3 regions of the Chryseobacterium sp. TQ-BC-N36 genome follow, and region 3 is predicted to be linked to each of the others. Evidence: riboswitches for the same ligand, from Rfam matches in the RefSeq annotation. Region 3 holds a riboswitch; each other region holds the start of a gene.
The links. A riboswitch is a leader RNA that binds a small molecule or an ion and turns the genes downstream of it on or off. The one in region 3 is predicted to bind cobalamin.

Region 1 (6,904 bases), 1.9 Mb from region 3:
TTCTTTTAATTTTACCGGTTCTTCATTACTTTATTTATGAGTTAAGGTTTAAAAGCGAATATTACTTTTATGCCAATTTAGGATTTTCAAGGCCTTTTCTTTGGGCAGGAACGATCGTATTGGGACTCTTTGTAAAAATTATAATATTGTTCTTATGAGTAAGCTTCATGTTGATAGTATTACAAAATCTTTTAATGAAAGAAAAATTCTGCAGGATATTTATATAGGATGCGAAACAGGGCAAGTCATAGGCCTTCTTGGCAGAAATGGAAGCGGAAAGTCAACACTGTTAAAAATCATCTCCGGAATTGAGCATGGTGATACTCAGTTTATAAGATGTGACAACAAAATTTTGAGAACCATACCTAATAGAAAAAACAGAATTTCCTATTTACCACAGGATCTTTTTTTACCAAAATATATAAAAATAAAAAATCTGATTCCTCTTTTTTGTAATCAAAGGAATACTGAGCTGCTTTTTACTTCAGAATTTGTACAGCCTTTCCTTCATGAAAAACCTAAAAACCTTTCCAAAGGCGAACAGAGAATTATTGAAACGCTGATGATCATTTATTCTGAAGCTGACTTTATTTTACTGGACGAGCCATTCCATAGTCTTTCTCCCAAGGTTACTGAAGAACTAAAGAAAAACATTCATCAGGAATCAGCATATAAAGGCTTTATCATTTCTGATCATAATTTTAAAGATGTTATGGATATTTCCGGTCTTATATATCTGCTTTCTGAGGGTCACCTGAAACAAATAAAAGATTTAAGCGAACTGCAGCGTTATAATTATATTCCGAAAAGCATTTAATTTATATATTTGAAGAATCAAAAAATTTTCATGATGACTTTCATAAACAAAGCATTCTATTTATCCGCTTTCAGTATTTTTTCTTTAGCTTTTGTAAAAGGACAGAACAAAGTTCCTTTCGGAGTGGTAAAAGCTGAGGAAGGATATGCCAATGTACGGGTTCATAAAGACAATTACAGAAAAATTGTGGACAAGATCCGTATGCGTAAAGGTGATGTATTTGTTTATGTAAAGCCTGCTCCCGGAGAAACAGAATGGATCTGGATCAAATATCCTGAAAAGCAGGATGATGACAAACCGTTTGTACGTTATGAAACGCTTGATAAAGAAGGAATGGTGAATAAAGAACGTATTGCTTATATTGATCAGCTTCCTGCCTATACTCCCTCCAAATCCAAAAACGGAAGATCACTTATTTTCACCGATAATTCTGATCCTAAAATTCCAACTTCCCAAAGAAGCAAAGTGGTGATTGATATCTATCCTTCCAATGCAGGATACCGTAAAAAGGAAAAAGACGCTGATGGGAAACTTCTTACCATTGATAAAGTAAAGCCCTGGGGAATTGGAAATGACCTTCCTGAAGGAATGACTGAAATCAAATCAATCAGGGTACAACAGCCCGGAAGAGGTTCTGTTTTTGTAAGAGAAGCCATCAAAAACATGTTCCAGCCTACCATGGATTTTGAGAACGTTGGAGTAACTTCCCTTGATAACGATAATATTTTCCTGTATATGATCAACGGCTCAGGAGAAAACAGATACACAACATTGTGGACCATCAAGAAAGGAAGAGTAATCAGCCAGATTATTTATCATAATCCGGAATAAATTCATTATTTTTGCATCCGAAAAAGTTTTACGCTTATTCATCACAGAAATTGGTTCTGCATCACTGCAGATTAAAAGGGAACCGTGTGAAAATCACGGACTGTCGCGCAACTGTAAGTAACTGAAGTCTTTATCAAAGATCCACTGTGCGAGGCATGGGAAGGAGATAAATGATGTTACAAGTCAGGAGACCTGCCTTTTTCTTAAACATGTAACTTTCGCGGTCTGAAGTTGTATTGATCTGATGAATTGTTTCAGGAATTCTCCAAATTCCTGTGATTATTCTGTTGTTTTAATATCATTTCATATCGCTTTAATTAATAATGATATATGACTACAGAAGAAAGAATTGAAGCATCCGAAACCAGAATCTTTAAAGCGGTTTTCCCTAACACAACCAATCATTACGACACCCTTTTTGGTGGTACGGCCATGCAGTTGATGGACGAAGTCGCTTTTATCACCGCAACCCGTTTTGCCAGAAAAAGAGTAGTAACGGTAAGCAGTGACAAGATCGATTTCAAAAAACCTATTCCTGCCGGAACTATTGTGGAACTGATCGGGAAAGTTTCCTATGTAGGAAAAACCAGTATGAAAGTAAACGTTGAAATTTACACTGAGCAGATGTATTCCTACGAAAGAGAAAAAGCCATAGTAGGTGATTTTACTTTTGTAGCGATTGATGAATTCAAGAAACCAATCCAGATACTATAAATACTAAAAGTTTCGGGCGGCCTCTGGCCGCCCGAAACTTTCCCCGAAGCAATATAATATATCTTCATTAAACAATGATTGGAATTCATTACGTTTTTCTTTAATTTTAGCCCTCGGGAAATTATTCTTACTATTTCCCAAAACTATAGAAGAACTGATATTACATGAAAAAAATTATTTTAATCATTACACTCGTCCTTTCAGTATCATTAGCAGCACAAAGAGACGTAAAAATTGAACTCCCGGAAAGTTACGAATTGGGAAATATCATTTTAGCACTCACAGAATACGGTAAAACAGATCCATATGACGTTCAGAAAGTTTCTCCGTATTATGATGAAATTATGTCTTATTTTGAGCCTGTAAAAGATCACCCACTCTTAAAAAAAGTAAATTATTCAAGAAAAGACTGGAAAAAATTTCTGGGCTTCCGTACTGACTTTTATGCTTTTTCATTTGATGGAAATGGATTGCTTACGAGAGATTTTCCATTCAATTCATTTGGTCCCAAAGAAGTGGATGAAAATCTGGAACTGATCAATGATTTTGTGAAGAAATCAAATTACAGGGCTTTTTATAAAAATCACCAGCAGTTTTACCATTCTTTAATTGCCAATTACAAAGAGTATTATTACATCAATGATACCTATGCTTTTTTGGATAAAATAGCAGAAAGACCTGCCAATGAAGGAGGTAAAAAGTACATTATCGCCATTTCTCCTTTGGTAGGCGGGCAGAATTGCCATAGAGATATCAACAGCTCCTTAACTGTTGACTTTCCTAATATCGGAGAAGATCTTATCCTTGGAAATCTAAAAGATAATCTTGCAAGAAGGATTCTTGATAATCACACTGTATTTTCGGAAATAGACCATGGCTATGTGAATCCTGTTTCTGATAAGTACTCAAAGGAAATAGCAGCAAACTTCAATCTGGCAAATTGGGATAAAAACTCAGGATATCCGGGTATCAATTCATTTAATGAGTATATGACATGGGCTGTTTACGACTTATTTATCAGAGAAAAATTTCCAAAAGAAAAAACGGACAGTCTTTCTGCAATCTATCATAAAGTGAATATCAGACGTGGATTTATTGCTCAGAATTTATTTTCTGAAAAGGTTATACAGCTTTACAAAAAGCATAAAAGCCTGGACAAGCTGTACACTCCATTATTACAATGGACGAAGACAACAGGAAAGAAAATTTCACAGCCTTCCGTAGTTAATGCCAACAACAAAGATTTTAAGAAAGTTGACCTCAGCAATGTGGTGGTACAATTCACAGAACCTATGAAAAAGACAGCTACTCTTCAGCTGAGACTGTTCGAATATGTGGATGGAAAAGAAACAAACAATACAGTTTTTATCGTCAAAAATCCGGTTTGGTCTAAAGATGGAAAAGAAGTAAAGTTTAAACTGGATACTTCTTATAAGAATTTTGAACTGAGATTTTATATCTGGAACAGCATCGCAGGGTTTTATTCTCAAAACGGAATTTTATTAAACCCTGATAACTATTTACTTCTATCCTCATAAAAATAAAGACCCTGTTCAATGATTGAACAGGGTCTTTATTTTTTTAAATTATTTCAAAACTTTTTCCGTTTCCAGATTCCTGTTCAATAAAAACTCAAAAGCCTCTCCCATTTCATCTGATGCTCTGCTGATTGCATTTTCAAGCATATTTCGGATCTGCCTCTCTGTCACTCCTGCTTCAGTCCAGCTCTTTCCTGTCGTATGGGAATTCAGGATGAATGGCATGATTCTGTCGATTCCGCAGGCAAAGACAGCATCAGGAGTTTTCTCATCTTCAAACTCCAGCCATAAATTAAAAAACTCTGTTCGTAAAGGTTCATCCAGTATTCCAAAGATCTTTTGGGCAGATGCTTTTTCTCTTTCAAACTTCCCCACCATTGCTTTTTCGTCAAAAATAAAAGTATCTCCGGCCTCTATCTCCACAAGATCATGAATAGAAAGCATTCTTATCACTCTTAATAAATCGATATCCGCACGGTTTTTGGCATATGGATAAAGAATCTGAGCCAGAATGATAATCTGCCACGAATGCTCTGCGGTATTCTCTCTTCGGGAGTCGTCTGCATTATAATTTCTTCTCTGCACGTTTTTAAGCGCATCTACTGCCAGGATAAAATCAATTTCTTTCTGAATTTTCATCTTACTTCTTATTTCTGTTATATTGATCTGACGGATATACCTTTGTTTTGGTAATCCATTTATTATTGAGCTTTTCTTTGGTGGTCACTTTTAAGCGGCCTTCTACGGTCATATCTTCTTCTTTTTCAAAGACTTTATCAAGTCCTTTATTGGGAATGACGGCATATTCTATGGTAAAAATATCACAGCAGCCGGATTTTCCATAAGAAATAAGGCGTTTGCGCCGGGCGTCCACATCAAAAATATCAAGACCGTTTGAACCTAGTTCTGTAAGCTCTTCACTTTTTACAAATGCCATTCTTGTTTTATTGAAGACATATACGTCATAAGAGGCACCACTGTAATTCCCCATATTTCCGTTCCTTATCGCCACATCTTCGGTTCCGTCAAAATTAAAGTCATCTATAATCACACACCGTTGGTCCTTTGAAAGCGGAATCAATTTTCCCGGAACCAGTTTTTGACCTTTCTCTGCATATAAAACAAGGTCATCAGAAATAAAGGTCTGTACCTTGCTGTTTTTATGATCAAATAACTCTACTGTACCTTTTCCTCCACATCTGTCATCATAACAATTTTCTATCTGGATAACAGCATCATAACTTTTTGATACATCTTTAACTTCAAACTGATATTGCCCGAAGCATGCTGGCCCAAGCAAAACAAAAGCCGATATATGCTTATATTGATTAAATAAATCCATGGTAATAGTAAGTGATTTAGGTATTTTTAATTGCTAACAAAAATACGAATCATAATACCGATCTCAAAATTCCAATGACTTATAAAATAGCCGGTTCTTTAAACAGAAAATTTATAGCAAGCTTTTCCTGCTATCCGTTCATACTCCTCGCGCCAGGGCTTTCATTCTGAATGTAACCGAAGAATCCAATGCCTGCTGTGGGGTAACCACTTCTATCAGGGCTATGTATCAGTAATGGGAATAAGAATTAAGTAAAAGGCTATTTTTTCTCTCCATTCTATTAAAAGTTTAAATTTTCAGGTATTTTCTGTCTAAATTTATTTTATTCAAAATTCAGAATAAAAATTATCTATCTGATTATTAACATATTATATATTTTATTTTAAAAATTTCACTACTTTGTATTGCATAATACCATTTTATTTACATATCTTTGTAATGTAAAATTAGAATAGGCTCAGCTAGCTAGGAGCATCTTTCTAAAAATATAACTAATTAACAAAACTTATCAAAGATGAATACCGAAAATACCAAAGCGCAAATGCGAAAAGGAATTCTGGAATTCTGTATTCTAAGTCTCATCAATCATCGCGAAATGTATGTTTCCGATCTTATTGACGAACTGAAAAAAGGAAAACTGGATGTAGTGGAAGGGACCCTCTACCCTCTTCTTACAAGACTTAAAAACGGAGAATTTCTCTCTTACAGATGGGAAGAATCTACAGGAGGACCACCCAGAAAATATTATCAGATCACTGAAAAAGGAAAACTTTTCCTGGATGAACTTCAAAATACATGGAATGAGCTGACAGCTTCAGTAAACCAAATCACCCAACAAAATTAAAAAACAAAGCTATGAACAAGACACTCTCAATAGGACTCGCAGGTTTTTCTTTTACCATAGAAGAACACGCATATATAAAGCTCAGCGACTACCTGAATGCACTGAGAAGCTCACTGGAAGCTTCAGAAGCAGATGAGGTAATGCATGACATAGAAATAAGAATGGTGGAGATTTTCAAAGATTCTTTAGGAAAACGTGAAGTGATCAACGATACCGATGTAGAAAAGGTAATCGCACAGATCGGAAGCCCTGAAAAAATCGAAGAACAGGAAGAGGCTTATTTTTCTGAAAAAACTTCTAACAGAAAAAATAATTCAGGAACCGGTTATACAGACAAAAAACAACTGTTCCGTGATCCGGAAAAACAAAAAGTTGCCGGGGTTTGTGCAGGTTTGGCTCAATATGTAGGTATGGACATTACCACGATGAGAGCAATCTGGCTGGGAATATTCATCTTAGGAATTTTTACAGCAGCCATTTCTTCATCGTTAATAGGTCTTTTATATGTAATTCTTTGGATCGTACTTCCAAAAGCTGAGACCGCAGCAGATTTCCTGAAAATGCAGGGAAAGCCTATGAACTTCGACAATCTTAAGAATGAGTCTAATAAATTGGTACAGTTTGCCAATGAATCTACTCAGAGGGTCGGAGAAATCTATAACGAAAACAAACCTTATATCAACAACGCAAGCAGCGGAGTTTGGAATGTATTCAAGTACATCGTAGGAGGATTCTTCGTATTGATGGCAGTAGGAAGTATTATCGGAGTATTTGTATTATTCGGTCTTTTCGGGATGGATACAGACTTTCCCGGAGCT
Region 2 (6,904 bases), 1.6 Mb from region 3:
GGTTCAGACTTCTTCTAATGGTCAGAAACATAATTTCTCTGCTTTGAAATACGTCATCAGTAATATCGCACTGATAGACGAGAACGGGAACGAGTTTAAATACAATGAAAATAACCCTGATAAAGGTGCTTTTATCGTTGATCAGGCAGATGCGGTAGCAGGAATTATCTATCTTAACCTGGATGGGGTTCCGAAAAATAATTATAAAAAAATAAGATTCGGATTGGGAATCAGCCAGAAAGCCTACTTATTAGGGCAGGACGGACAGGCTGAATTCTGGACTAAGGCCAAGCAGAAAGGAATGTCATGGTCATGGGCTGCCGGCTATGTTTTTGTAAAGCTGGAAGGGAAATATGGCGCAGATGCTCCGTCTCAGGAATTCATGAACCACACTGGAAATATGGGTAATACTGCAGCCAACAATACACCGGATCTTTATCGGGAAATCACATTGAGTCTTCCAACAACGGCCAGGGTAACAGGGCAAATCCGCCCTTCTGTTCATATTCTGGCAGACCTGAACCAGTTTCTGAGCGGAGAAAAAGCACTTACTCTTACCACATCCAATGATATGCTGATGGGGTCCAACCAGCATCTGGCAGATGTTACCAATAATCTTACAAAGATGTTTAAAGTAGACCATGTTCACAATGATTAATTTTTTTATCAAAACGATACTCGTTCTGCTTGTATTGGTATTAAGTTTCGTTTCATGCTCTGATGAGGTTATTCAGCCACTTGAGAAGGATGAAGCCTATAACCTCCGGTTTCCGTCTTATTTTCCGGAAATGACTTTCGATCAATCAATGAATCCCGTGACAAAAAACGGAGTGGAACTGGGACGAAAATTATTCTATGAAGGCAGGCTTTCCAGAAATAATACCATTTCATGCGGTTTCTGTCATATACAGGAAAATGCCTTTACCCATCACGGCCATACCGTAAGCCATGGTGTGGACGACAGAATCGGAATAAGGAATGCGCCACCCATTCAGAATATGGCTTTTTTGAAAAGATATATGTGGGACGGGGTGATTCACAACCTGAATGAACAGCCAATCAGCCCGATTACAGATGTCAATGAAATGGACAGTTCCATACCGGAGGCTATTTCAAAAATAAAAGATGACCAGAAGTATAAAAAACTGTTCAGGGAAGCTTATGGTGATGAAACGATTACCGGAGAAAGAATCCTAAAGGCATTGTCACAGTTTATGGCTTCCCTGATCTCAGCAGATTCAAAATATGACAGATTCAGACAGGGAAAAGAGCAGCTGACTTCGGCAGAATCTCAGGGAATGGCTTTGTTTGGACAGAAATGTGCTTCCTGTCATAGTGGAGAACTGTTTACTGATGAAAATTTCAGAAATACAGGAATGTATTACAATACGGAATTCAAAGATGCCGGACGCTACAGAGTTACTCTTAACCAGGGAGACTGGATGAAATTTCGGGTTCCTAGCTTAAGAAATGTAGAATATACAGCACCTTATATGCATGACGGAAGATTTTACACCTTGGAGGCAGTACTTAATTTCTATTCGGACCAGGTGGAAGATAATCCGAATCTTGATCTGCAGCTGAAGCAGAACGGTCATACAGGAATTGCGATGAACAATCAGGAAAAACAATCGATCATTGCATTCCTGAAAACACTATCGGATAAAAGTTTTATATCCAATCCAAAATTTGCAGAATAATTTATAGAAAACATGAAGAAGATTATAGTAATCATAAGTTTGATCCTGTTGAGTCAGTATCAGGCGAAGACCATTAGAGACAGTGCATACATTGCCCCGGAAACCTTTGGCAGATTCAATTTTGATGATGATTGTGATGCCTGTGGCTGTGCGGCAGGAAACGGATCTTCCGGCTTTGAATCTTTGCTGAATCCACAGTTTGTTGGAATCAAATACTTTGCCCAGCATTACAAAGCCAAAGAAAACTTATTTGTAAAAGATCTTACGCAGGATCAGTATTTCAATACCCTGCAGCTTTGGGGAAAGATTCCGGTGACGAAAAAACTGAGTGTTTATGCAAGCCTGCCCTTCCATTTTCATGAGAAGAAAACGATGCAGGGAGATATCAAAATAAATGGGATAGGAGACCTGAACCTGATGGGAATTTATCAGCTGATGAGTTCTAAAGATAATTTCCATCATCTGAGCGGAGGCTTGGGCGTGAAAATTCCTCTGGGAAAGTTTGATGAAAAAGGAGCATCCGGAGTTAACCCAAGTTTTCAGCTGGGAACAGGAAGCTGGGATTATCAGGCCGCTTTGAATTATAAATTTCAGAAAAATAAAGTGGCAGTATTGGTCAATACGGATTATACCGTCAAAACAGAGAATAAGAAAAACTACCGATTTGGAAATCAGTGGAACTACGCTGCAACGGGCTTTTATCAGGTCGCAGGAAATGAAAAATCTATTTTTTCTGTAAAAACAGGAGTTCAGGGAGAAGTGTATGCTCAGAACAAACAGTTTGACGAAGCATTGCCCAATACTGCGGGAAGTGCTTTGTATGGGAAATTAGGATTTGAAGCTTCTTATAAAAAGCTGAGTCTGGGAAGTGAAATGATGCTTCCCATGTACACCCATCTTGCAGGAGGAGATATTGAAGCAAAATCAAGATTCAGTATTTTCCTGAATATTGGAATTTAAAGTGTACCCTCAATAAAATCATGTTAAAGCTCCTCCGGGAGCTTTAATTGTTTATCAATCATGATTTTAGTTGGGTATTAGGAATAATTATTTATCTTTGCCGGAATTTGGTGAGCCGTAAAAAGCTCTTAAAAGGGAATCCGGTGAAAATCCGGAACAGACCCGCTGCTGTAAGCTCCACACCAAAGTTTTTGAAAAATATATCCACTGTTTTTTTAATGGGAAGGATTTCAAAAATGGAGTAAGTCAGAAGACCTGCCAGACAATAATCGTTTGACGCTTTCGTGGAATAAAGCTTAGGACATCAATGATTCTGTGCAGTGACAGCTGTGCTTTGTCGTTGTATTCTTATATCCATTAGCGTCTTCATGATACTAAATGAGCTAATGGCGGCAAAACTAACTACTTCTGCAATTCATAAAGCTGTTTTCACAATATTGGTGATCACATCTCAACTTTTGTCTTCTCAAACCAGGAAAAAAGACAGTCTTCAGGAAGAGACCATTAAAGGAATCAATCTTTATAAAAAGAATTTTAAAGAAATCATTCCGGCACAAACCATGCAGGGGGAAGTGCTTGAGAGACTGAACAGTCATTCTGTAGCTGATGCACTCCGGTATTTTTCAGGGGTTCAGATCAAGGATTATGGTGGGATAGGAGGTTTGAAAACCATTAATATCCGAAGTATGGGAAGCCAGCATGTGGGAGTTTTCTATGATGGAATTCAATTGGGGAATGCGCAAAACGGACTGGTGGATCTTGGAAGATATTCATTGGATGATCTGGAAGAAATATCATTATATAATGGACAGAAAAGTGAAATTTTTCAGCCAGCAAAAGATTTCGGATCCTCAGGATCCATCTATTTACAGCCAAAAACTCCTGTATTTAAAGGAACGAGAAAGACCAATCTCGTGATAAGGACAAAAAGTGCTTCCATTGATCTCTTTAATCCGTCATTCCGGTTGGAGCAGAAAATTTCAGACAGGATTTCTGCCAGTTTCAGTGGAGAATTTATGCAGAGTGACGGGATTTACAGATTTAGGTATGCAAAGAAATATCCTGACGGCCAGCAGGCGTATGATACTATTGCAAAGAGACAGGATTCAGATATTAAAGCAAAACGCTTTGAAACCTCTTTCAACGGAGCTTTAAATAACGGAAGCTGGAATATCAGGGGATATGGTTATATTTCGGACCGTGGGATGCCGGCTCCTATTGTCAATGGTCGTTTTGGAGGAAGAGGGGCAAGACTTTACGATGAAAATTATTTTGTGCAAGCCAACCTGAGAAAAAAACTGTTCCCGAAATTTGAAACACAGCTGAAAGCAAAATTCGCTTACGATTATACCCATTTTATGGATACAGTTCGTTCGCAGTCTATTATTCATACCGATAATACCTATATCCAAAGAGAACTTTACCTTTCCTCATCGAATATCTATTCAATTACACCCAATTGGGATGTCAGTCTGAGTGGAGATTTCCAGTATAATAATCTCGATGCTAATCTGGATAACTTCTCTTATCCTACACGTTACACCACATTGGTAGCATTGGCGACAACGTATCAGTGGAACAGGCTCAAAATCCTGGGAAGTCTTTTAGGAACTTTTACGTTTGAAGAAGTAAGAAAAAACAAAAGACCGGGAGATGCCAGAGAGTGGACACCTGCCGTTTTTATGAGCTATCAGCCTGAAAAAATTCCTGAGCTTACCCTAAGGGCATTCTATAAAAGAATTTTCAGGCTTCCAACCTTTAATGATCTGTATTATACCAATATCGGAAACACTTACCTGAAACCGGAGTTTACCAACCAGTATGACCTCGGATTTACCTATCAGAAGAATTATAACAACCGTTTCTTTAAAACCTTTTATGCTAAAGCAGACGGCTACTACAACAAAGTACAGGATAAAATTGTAGCCGCTCCTAACGGAAGCATGTTCCGATGGCTGATGATGAACCTTGGAATGGTGGAAATCATAGGAGCTGATGTCAATGTACAGACCGAACTTCAGCTGGGAAAAGTAACCTTTAGACCTTTACTTTCCTACACTTACCAAAGCGCAAGAGATATGAGTGATCCGGAAGATACCTTTTATCGCAATCAGATTCCTTATACACCATGGCACAGCGGATCTTTCAGCCTTATGGCAGATTACAAAGACTGGAGCTTCAATTACAGTGCGATGTACGTAGGAGAAAGATATGATGTGAATCAGGACAATATTCAGTACAATTATGTGCAGCCCTGGTATACTCACGATCTGTCAGTTCAGAAAAAATTCAACTGGGCGAATCATCAATTTAAAGTAAGCCTTGAGATGAATAATATTTTCAATCAATACTATGATGTTGTTATCAATTACCCTATGCCCGGAAGAAACTTTAAACTTATTCTAAACTTCACTTTATGAGAAAAATAAACTTTTACTTTTTATTTCTGGTATTAGCTTTTCTTACCTCATGCCGTACAGATGATATCATCGTCCGCCAGGAAGTGGTAGAAGGACTTCCTTCAGAAAATACTGCAATAAAGGGGTTTTATATGCTCAATGAAGGGAATATGGGAAGTAATAAATGTACCCTGGATTTTTTTGATTATACCAAAGGAACCTATTACAGAAATATCTACGCAGAAATCAATCCCAATGTGGTAAAAGAGCTTGGAGATGTAGGAAACGATATTAAAATCTACGGAAGCAAACTCTATATTGTTGTGAATGTTTCCAACAAAATTGAAGTTCTGGATGCCAAAACGGCTAAACGTATTACGTCTATTCCCTTGCAGAACTGCAGATATCTTGCCTTCAAAAATGGAAAAGCTTATGCCAGCAGCTATGCCGGCCCTGTAGCGATTAACCCGAAAGCACCGAAAGGAAAAGTGGTGGAAATTGATACTACTTCTCTTTCCATCCAGCGCGAAGTGGTGGTAGGATACCAGCCCGAAGAACTGGAAATTGTAGGGAATACATTATTTGTAGCCAATTCCGGAGGATACAAAGCTCCCGATTATGACAATACGGTTTCCGTAATCGATCTGAACACTTTTACAGAACTCAAAAAAATAAATGTTGCCATTAACCTTCATCACATTAAAAAAGACAATTATGGCGATCTGTATGTAAGCTCCAGAGGAGATTATTATAATGTTCCTTCCAATCTTTATATAGTGGATGCAGCAACAGGAACTGTCAAGAAAAACTTTCATCTCTCAGTCAGTGAAATGACAATTGTTAATGATAAACTCTATTTCTATGGCAATGAATTCAATTACAATACCCACAGCTATAAAAAATCATTCGGAATCATTGACGTGAAAACAGAAGAAATAATCGCCAACAGAATTTTTGACAAAGAGTATGAAGATGCCATTAAAACGCCTTACGGAATTGCAGTAAACCCTATCACAGAAGATATCTATATGACAGACGCAAGAAATTATGTTTCGATGGGATTTGTGTACTGTTTTGATAAAAACGGACATTTTAAATGGAAAACGGAAGGTGGAAATATCCCTGCCCACTTTGCTTTTTTATATAAATAACCAAATGTTAAGAAATGAACAGAAATAGCTTTACTTATTTAAAAATCGGATTTTTATCATGTTTCCTTACAGGAGTAGTAGCCTGTAAGCACGATGATGAAGACGAATTTACATTTAACGGTCTTGATGATTCTTATTCCATAGAGCGTTTTAAAGTGTTGAGTATTCCGACCCACGCATCAGGATCGGTTACATGGAGTATCAATGATTCTATTATTTCTCAAAACTCAGAACTCGAATTTATCAGTCCGAAGGCAGATGCTTATCCTTTGACTTTAAAGATTAACAGTAAAGGAAATGAGCAGGTTTATCATTCTAAAATAATCGTTACCAAAGAAAAAATACCATATAGTAAATATATTGCCAAAGTATTGGAATTTCGTCCTGCTGTAGGACAGTTTATGAATGAGATCCCGGAATACTTACCCGGAAATACAGCAGCAAATATGCTTCAGAAAGCAAATGAATCTTTGGTAGGAGGTAATTCTACCATGATCAGCCTGGGCGGATATGGCGGATATGTAGTTTTCGGTTTTGATCATACGATTCCCAATTTGAATGGAAGAGATTTTAAGGTGCTTGGCAATGCTTTTTTTGGGAATGATGCCAGTGAACCTCGCTCAGGATCTTGTGAGCCGGGAATTATTATGGTAGCCTACGACAGGAATAAAAATGGAAAACCGGATAACGATGA
Region 3 (6,904 bases):
ACCTACAGAAATGCTGATGGACTGTTTATTACCCTGCCGGTCAATATCAATAAAGAAACAAGGAGCGGCATGGAACTGTCAGTATTATATAATCCTGTTAAATGGGCACAAATAAATTCAGAACTTAATGTATTTCATTATGCTAAAGAAGGTGTCTACCAAAATCAGATTTTCGATTATTCCGGGAATACCTTCACAGCCCGTTTAAGTACTCAGCTGAAATTGAAGAATAAACTGTCTTTTCAGATCCTGTATAATTTCAGAGGCGCTAATGCTACTGCTCAGACACGTACAAATGCTGTTCACAGTATTGATTTTGGATGCAGTAAAACATTCTTAAAAGATAAAGCAACGGTCACATTCGATGTGAGTAACCTTTTTGAACTACGAAAGCTGAGCAGTAGAACCATGGGGACAGATTATGTGATCAATCAGACCAATATTCCCAATGCAGCCCGTTATCGGTTGACACTTGTTTATCGTCTTAATCTCAAAGATAACCAGAGTATAAGACAAGCTAAAAGTGGTAACCGTAATTAAGGGTCATCTGTAAAAGTAGAATTTCAGCTAAGATAACCCGAATAAAATACCCTGCAATTCCGACGAATTGCAGGGCTTATTTTTTAGAGAATAAGTCTTTCTTAACTTAAAATCTCACAGGGTACTATACAAATCACCCATGGGCATCTTTTTATTCCCGGAGGTGGGCAGCATGCTTCAGAGCAGCTTACCGCTCCGCCGTTAATACTCTTTAACTGGTCTCTTGAAATTTTTTTAGAATTTTTCATAGTCAAGTCATTGAATTAAACGAAATTATGGCTGGTTGCCACCTCCGCATCCATCATATGGCATGCATTGCCATTTTCCCCCAATTAAACATAGCTGACCTCCTCTGCAGTCAATACCGCCTTTAATAGTTTTCAATTCCTGTCTTTCGATTTTCTTTAAATTTTTCATAATATTTTGGAGTTTAGTTCAATCCGAAATTAGTAAATTTTTATCAACTGTTGTAGAATTATTACAAAAATATTTATTTACTAAAAAATGCTCGTATGGTATTGGGCTTAAATTTTATGAATTTATATAAATTTTGGAGCACATGTGCCTTGCTAAAAAAATCATAAAGGCCTGATGTATTTACCAAAAATCTTGTCTTGTGGCAAGTAGTATATCATCACCACTTGCTACTTTTGACTAAAAGTTTAATTGACCCAATACCAATACGATTATGAAAACTACATTCAAACTCTCCGCGCTGGTGAAATCATTATTGATGGTAACCCTTATCGTTACTGCATCCCATATGTATGGACAGAAATTAAAACCTTCTGAAAGCGGCTATGCGCCGGTTAATGGAATCAAAGTGTATTACGAAGTCTATGGAAAAGGAAAGCCTGTCGTGTTATTACATGGTGCTTTTATGACAATTGATACCAACTGGGGCGAACTGATTCCGGAACTTTCAAAAAACAGAAAAGTAATCGCTGTTGAATTACAGGGGCACGGACATACTCCGTTTTCCGAGCGAAAATTATCACATGCCATGTTAGCCAGTGATGTTACAAAAGTAATGGACTATCTGAAAATTGATAAGGCAGATGTTGCAGGATATAGCTTTGGAGGTGAGGTAGCTTATCAGTTGGCTATACAGAGTCCCGAAAGGCTTAACAAGCTGGTGATCATTTCGTCAACGTATAAAAGCAGCGGCTGGCTGCCGGAAGTAAATAAAGCATTTGAAGGGATGAAACCGGAATTCTTTACAAACAGTCCCATGCATACCGCCTATAATGCTGTAGCACCCGATAAAACAAAGTGGACAGAATTTCTGGAACAGATGATGGCTTCTGCCGGGAAGCCTTTCGACCTTGGAGACGATCATATTTCTAAAATTCCGGTGCCTGTTTTAATCATTGCAGGTGATAATGATGGACTGGATAAAACTGAGCTGTCAAAAACTTATCAATTATTGGGTGGCGGAGTTTCTGCAGACATGGGGCCTATGCCGAAATCTAAGCTGGCGGTTGTTCCGGGACAAAGCCACGTCAGTCTGATGATGCAGACTGCTACGATTCTGAACTATTTGAACAGCTTTTTGAAATAGTCTGATACAAGTAGCCTATTGAAATTAATTTACAACAGTAAAAACCTATCCTATGAATATAAAATTTGAAGCCGGAATTAATATTGCCATAAAAATTCCCAAAAATAAATATGAAAAGACAGTTCGCTTTTATAGAGATATTTTAAAGCTGAATGTTGAGGAAAAGCCGATAGATAACCCCACTGTTTCCAGAACCCATGAAGTGAAATTCGGAAACAATATCATCTGGTTAGACTGTGTGGACAATTATACTCATTCCGAAACCTGGCTGCAGCTTACGGTTGCCGATGTAGAAGCTGCTACGCAATACTTGCAGTCGAATGGTGTGGAAACCTGTGACGAAATTGAAGAACTGCCGGAAAATATGCACTGGATAACTGATCCGGCTGGTACCGTATTTAATGTGCAGCTACGTCATGAAATTTGAGCGCTTTTATAGAAAATATCATAGAGTAGATTAGCATAATTTTAATACCTTTAGCGATCAAATCATTAAAATTTTAAATAACCTATGAAGATGAAGTCTTTCCCTTTTATTATAACAGTGTTTTTTCTGGTATTGAGTATAAGTGTATTTTCTCAGAAAACGGCAGCTTTAAACTCATTGTTAGACAGAAACTTAGAATTTATTTTTCCACAGACTGCTGATAAAATCTCAAGAGCACTGAATATAAAGCCTGTTTTTTATGAAGATGCGAATGAAGAAAAATATGTAAAATGGCCTATGAAAACAGGATTGGAAATGTATAGCAGCCTGGGAAAGGATAATACTGTTAATGAAATGTTTTTTGCCACTTCAGATAACAAACCTCTGGTAGTAGAAGGGCTGCCTTTCGGTCTTATCATGAACAAAAGTACTTTGCAGGACTGTAAAACCAAGTTCAGTAAATATGGTGCGAAGACACAGAAAATGGGAGCCGGCAGTGAATTTCCGGGAGGATCAAAACTGATTTTTAAAAAAGGGAAACATTATGCAACGTTGCATTTTGACAGTAAAAACCTGTTAAAATCATTAAGCTTAACAACAGAAGTTATAAATCCGGCAGCAAATTAACCTGAACCGTAAAAAATATTACAAAATCCGTCATTATTTGATGGATTTTCATTTTAAGGTGAACTTTAGAGAAGATTATATCGTCAGCCCATGGTTGTTTTTCACCTCAGCCATGACAAATGTACTGTGTGTGCTTCCTATAGAATCTACAGATCCAAGTTTATTAAAGACAAAATCCTGGTAATGCTTCATATCCCTTACCTGTACTTTCAGAAGGAAATCAAAATCTCCTGAAATATTGTAGCATTCGGCTACTTCTTCAATTTCCAGAATTTCTTTTACAAAATCATAGCCAACAGATCTGTCATGGATTTTCAGCTTGATCTGACAGAAAACCGTGAAGCCACGGTTCAGTTTTTCAGCATCCAGAACTGCTGCATACCTTTTAATAAAACCTTCCTGTTCCAGCCTTTTTACTCTTTCAAAAACCGGTGAAGTAGAGAGACTGATTTCTTTTGCAAGTTCTTTGACGGTCAGTTTGGCATTTTTCTGGAGCAGCCTGAGCAGCTGTAAATCCTTGTCATCGAGTTGTTCCACAGAATATTATTCTTTTAAATTATAAAAACATTCAAATGTACAGAATTATATGCTTTTATATGTGATTTTTGAAGTTTTATTTGCTTAATTTTATTTATTTGATTGTATTTTTATTCTGTATTGTTAATTTTACACAAAATTAAAGACTTTTACTGATGATGGTGTCAGAAGTAAAAGTACGTTCTTTATAGATACTTCATCAAACAGGAAAGGTTTTACTTAAGGTAGATTAATAGGGAATCGTGTGAGAATCACGAGCTGTCGCGCAACTGTAAGTAACATGCCAAAGGTTTCTGTCCTAGCATATCCACTGCCAAAAACGGGAAGGATGACAGAAGCTGTTACAAGTCAGGAGACCTGCCTTTACTGAATTGACAATGCTTTCGCGGTCTGAAGCTTTTAGGTCATACAGATGATATATCAGATAATACATGCTCTCCTGGGAGAAGCTGTATTCTGCTATGTCACTTTCCTGAAATTTCTATTCGTTAATGCATTCTGAAGCATTTAAAAAGACTTTACATCAAGTTTAATATAAAAGTTTAAAAAATGCAAACTCACATTCTGGGCTATCCGCGTATTGGTAGCAAGAGAGAACTCAAAAAAGCCTGCGAGCAATATTGGTCAGGCAAAATTCTTCTGGAAGAACTTCTGAATACAGGAAGAAATATCTGTAACCAAAACTGGAATATTCAGAAAGAGGCAGGAGTAGATCTTATCCCGTGTAATGATTTTTCATATTACGATCAGGTATTGGATATGAGTCTTGTTGTAGGAGCAATCCCGGCACGTTATCATGAAGTAATACTTAAAAAGAATAATTCTGAGCTGGATCTTTACTTTGCGATGGCAAGAGGATACCAGAAAGAAGGACTGGATATTACAGCGATGGAAATGACCAAATGGTTCGATACCAATTATCATTACATCGTTCCTGAATTTTATAAAAACCAGCAGTTTAAACTGAGCTCAGATAAAATTTTCAATGAATTTGCGGGAGCAAAACAGTCTGGAATTATTGCAAAACCAGTCATTATCGGTCTTGTTTCTTATCTGTTACTGGGAAAAGAAAAAGAAGATGGATTTGATAAGCTTGATCTGGCCGGAAATCTTCTACCGGTCTATACAGAGATTTTGGCCAGGTTACAGGATCAGGGTGCGGAGTGGATTCAGTTTGATGAACCTTTTTTAGCACTGGACCTGACAGAAAAAGCAAAAGAAACCTATCATTTTGTTTATGCTGAATTAAGAAAACGTTTTCCAAAGCTGAAATTTATTATTGCCACTTATTTTGAGGGATTGAGAGATAATGCCTCATTGGCTGTTTCACTTCCGGTAAATGTACTGCATATTGATCTTGTCAGAAATCCTGAACAGCTGGAGGGTATTCTGAATAGTATTCCTGAAAATTTAAGTCTTTCATTAGGAGTGGTTGATGGAAGAAATATCTGGAAAAATGATTATGAAAAGTCACTGTCTTTCATCGGAAAAGCTGTTGAAAAATTAGGATCTGAAAGGATTTTGATTGCTCCATCATGTTCATTGCTTCATTCTCCTTGCGATCTTGATTTTGAGACCGGCCTAAATCCTGAAATTAAGAACTGGCTGGCTTTTGCTAAACAGAAAGTGAAAGAAATTGTCACGCTTAAAGAACTGGTATCAGGTACAGAAAGTAAAGAAATTCTTGAAGCATTGAAAGACAATAAAAAAGCAATTGAGAGCAGAAGAACTTCTTCTCTTATTCATAATGAGCAGGTGAAGAAAAGAGCAGACACTGTAACAGAAAAGGATGCCCAAAGAATCAATACCTTCAGGATCCGTAAAGAACAGCAGCAGAAAGTATTACAGCTTCCTTTATTCCCGACAACTACTATCGGATCATTCCCGCAGACGGCAGAGGTAAGAAGCTGGAGAGCGAAATTTAAAAAAGGAGAACTGACAGCAGAGCAGTATGACACGTTACTGAAAGAAGAAACACAGAGAACAATCCGCTGGCAGGAAGATATCGGAATTGATGTGTTGGTTCATGGAGAATTTGAGCGTAATGACATGGTGGAATATTTCGGAGAACAGCTGGAAGGATTTGTATTTACTAAAAACGGTTGGGTACAAAGTTATGGAAGCCGCTGTGTAAAGCCTCCTGTGATCTTCGGTGATGTTTCCCGACCGGCTCCAATGACGGTATATTGGTCCCAATATGCACAATCCCAGACTGAAAAGTGGGTAAAAGGAATGCTTACAGGACCTGTTACGATTTTACAATGGTCTTTTGTACGTGATGACCAGCCCCGTTCAGAAACATGTAAGCAGATTGCATTGGCGATTCGTGATGAAGTAGCAGATCTGGAAAAGGCCGGAATCAGAATTATTCAGATTGATGAGCCTGCAATAAGAGAAGGTCTTCCGCTAAGAAAAACTGACTGGCAGAGCTACCTGAAATGGGCAGTGGAAGCCTTCAGAATTTCAGCAAGTGGAGTGGAAGATGCTACCCAAATTCATACCCATATGTGTTATTCTGAGTTTAATGACATTATTGAAAATATCGCTGATATGGATGCAGACGTGATTACAATAGAATGTTCCCGTTCCCAGATGGAGCTGCTGAATGCCTTTGCAGACTTCAAATATCCCAATGAAATAGGCCCCGGAGTATACGATATCCATTCACCAAGAGTTCCGTCAAAAGAAGAAATGATCGGACTGCTCAGAAAAGCTCAAAATGTAATTCCTGCTGATCAGCTTTGGGTAAATCCGGACTGTGGGCTTAAAACAAGGCATTGGGAAGAAACCGAAAAAGCTCTGATTGCAATGGTGGCAGCAGCTAAAGAAGCCTCTGTAGAATATGCACTTTAAAAAAACTTACAATAATTAGATTCAATTCAGATCGTGTTATGATTTTCATAGCACGATCTGTTATTGTAAAGGATAAAACATGGATAAAATGTAATACTGTATTTGTTTTTATATCTTATTTTTGCTGACGAAAAACCTATAACCAACAAACTACATATTTTAAAATCATGAAAGAATCATTTCCTGAAATGAGATCAGAAACCTATAGTCCCGAATATATAGCCAGATGGAGATGGAGCATTGTTACTCTTTTTGCAGTCATCGCTGTTATTTTATTGGGTTTCTTTATTGATGCTGTTTCATCTCCCTCTACAGATGAGGCTGCTATGATATTCCTTCTCCTTTTTTGTATTGCAGGA

Region 1: another riboswitch for cobalamin. It lies ahead of AC3FI7_RS10015 (acyl-CoA thioesterase); the one in region 3 lies ahead of metE (5-methyltetrahydropteroyltriglutamate--homocysteine S-methyltransferase).
Region 2: another riboswitch for cobalamin. It lies ahead of AC3FI7_RS18295 (TonB-dependent receptor plug domain-containing protein); the one in region 3 lies ahead of metE (5-methyltetrahydropteroyltriglutamate--homocysteine S-methyltransferase).

What each region holds. Positions count from the first base shown of each region.
Region 1 covers NZ_CM178175.1:2,244,336-2,251,239, forward strand. Annotated here, with positions in the region: gene AC3FI7_RS10005 (ATP-binding cassette domain-containing protein) at 155-817, shown strand; gene AC3FI7_RS10010 (hypothetical protein) at 848-1,648, shown strand; cobalamin riboswitch at 1,683-1,862, shown strand; gene AC3FI7_RS10015 (acyl-CoA thioesterase) at 1,979-2,362, shown strand; gene AC3FI7_RS10020 (hypothetical protein) at 2,527-3,900, shown strand; gene AC3FI7_RS10025 (HD domain-containing protein) at 3,949-4,539, opposite strand; gene AC3FI7_RS10030 (XAC2610-related protein) at 4,541-5,242, opposite strand; gene AC3FI7_RS10035 (PadR family transcriptional regulator) at 5,757-6,086, shown strand; gene AC3FI7_RS10040 (PspC domain-containing protein) at 6,098-6,904, shown strand, end outside.
Region 2 covers NZ_CM178175.1:4,079,805-4,086,708, forward strand. Annotated here, with positions in the region: gene AC3FI7_RS18280 (MbnP family protein) at 1-658, shown strand, start outside; gene AC3FI7_RS18285 (cytochrome-c peroxidase) at 651-1,700, shown strand; gene AC3FI7_RS18290 (transporter) at 1,713-2,660, shown strand; cobalamin riboswitch at 2,752-2,937, shown strand; gene AC3FI7_RS18295 (TonB-dependent receptor plug domain-containing protein) at 3,047-5,080, shown strand; gene AC3FI7_RS18300 (YncE family protein) at 5,077-6,210, shown strand; gene AC3FI7_RS18305 (cell surface protein) at 6,225-6,904, shown strand, end outside.
Region 3 covers NZ_CM178175.1:367,283-374,186, forward strand. Annotated here, with positions in the region: gene AC3FI7_RS01550 (TonB-dependent receptor) at 1-540, shown strand, start outside; gene AC3FI7_RS01555 (bacteriocin-like protein) at 642-788, opposite strand; gene AC3FI7_RS01560 (bacteriocin-like protein) at 814-957, opposite strand; gene AC3FI7_RS01565 (alpha/beta fold hydrolase) at 1,229-2,101, shown strand; gene AC3FI7_RS01570 (VOC family protein) at 2,154-2,528, shown strand; gene AC3FI7_RS01575 (hypothetical protein) at 2,613-3,155, shown strand; gene AC3FI7_RS01580 (Lrp/AsnC family transcriptional regulator) at 3,231-3,692, opposite strand; cobalamin riboswitch at 3,886-4,071, shown strand; gene metE (5-methyltetrahydropteroyltriglutamate--homocysteine S-methyltransferase) at 4,242-6,545, shown strand; gene AC3FI7_RS01590 (hypothetical protein) at 6,713-6,904, shown strand, end outside.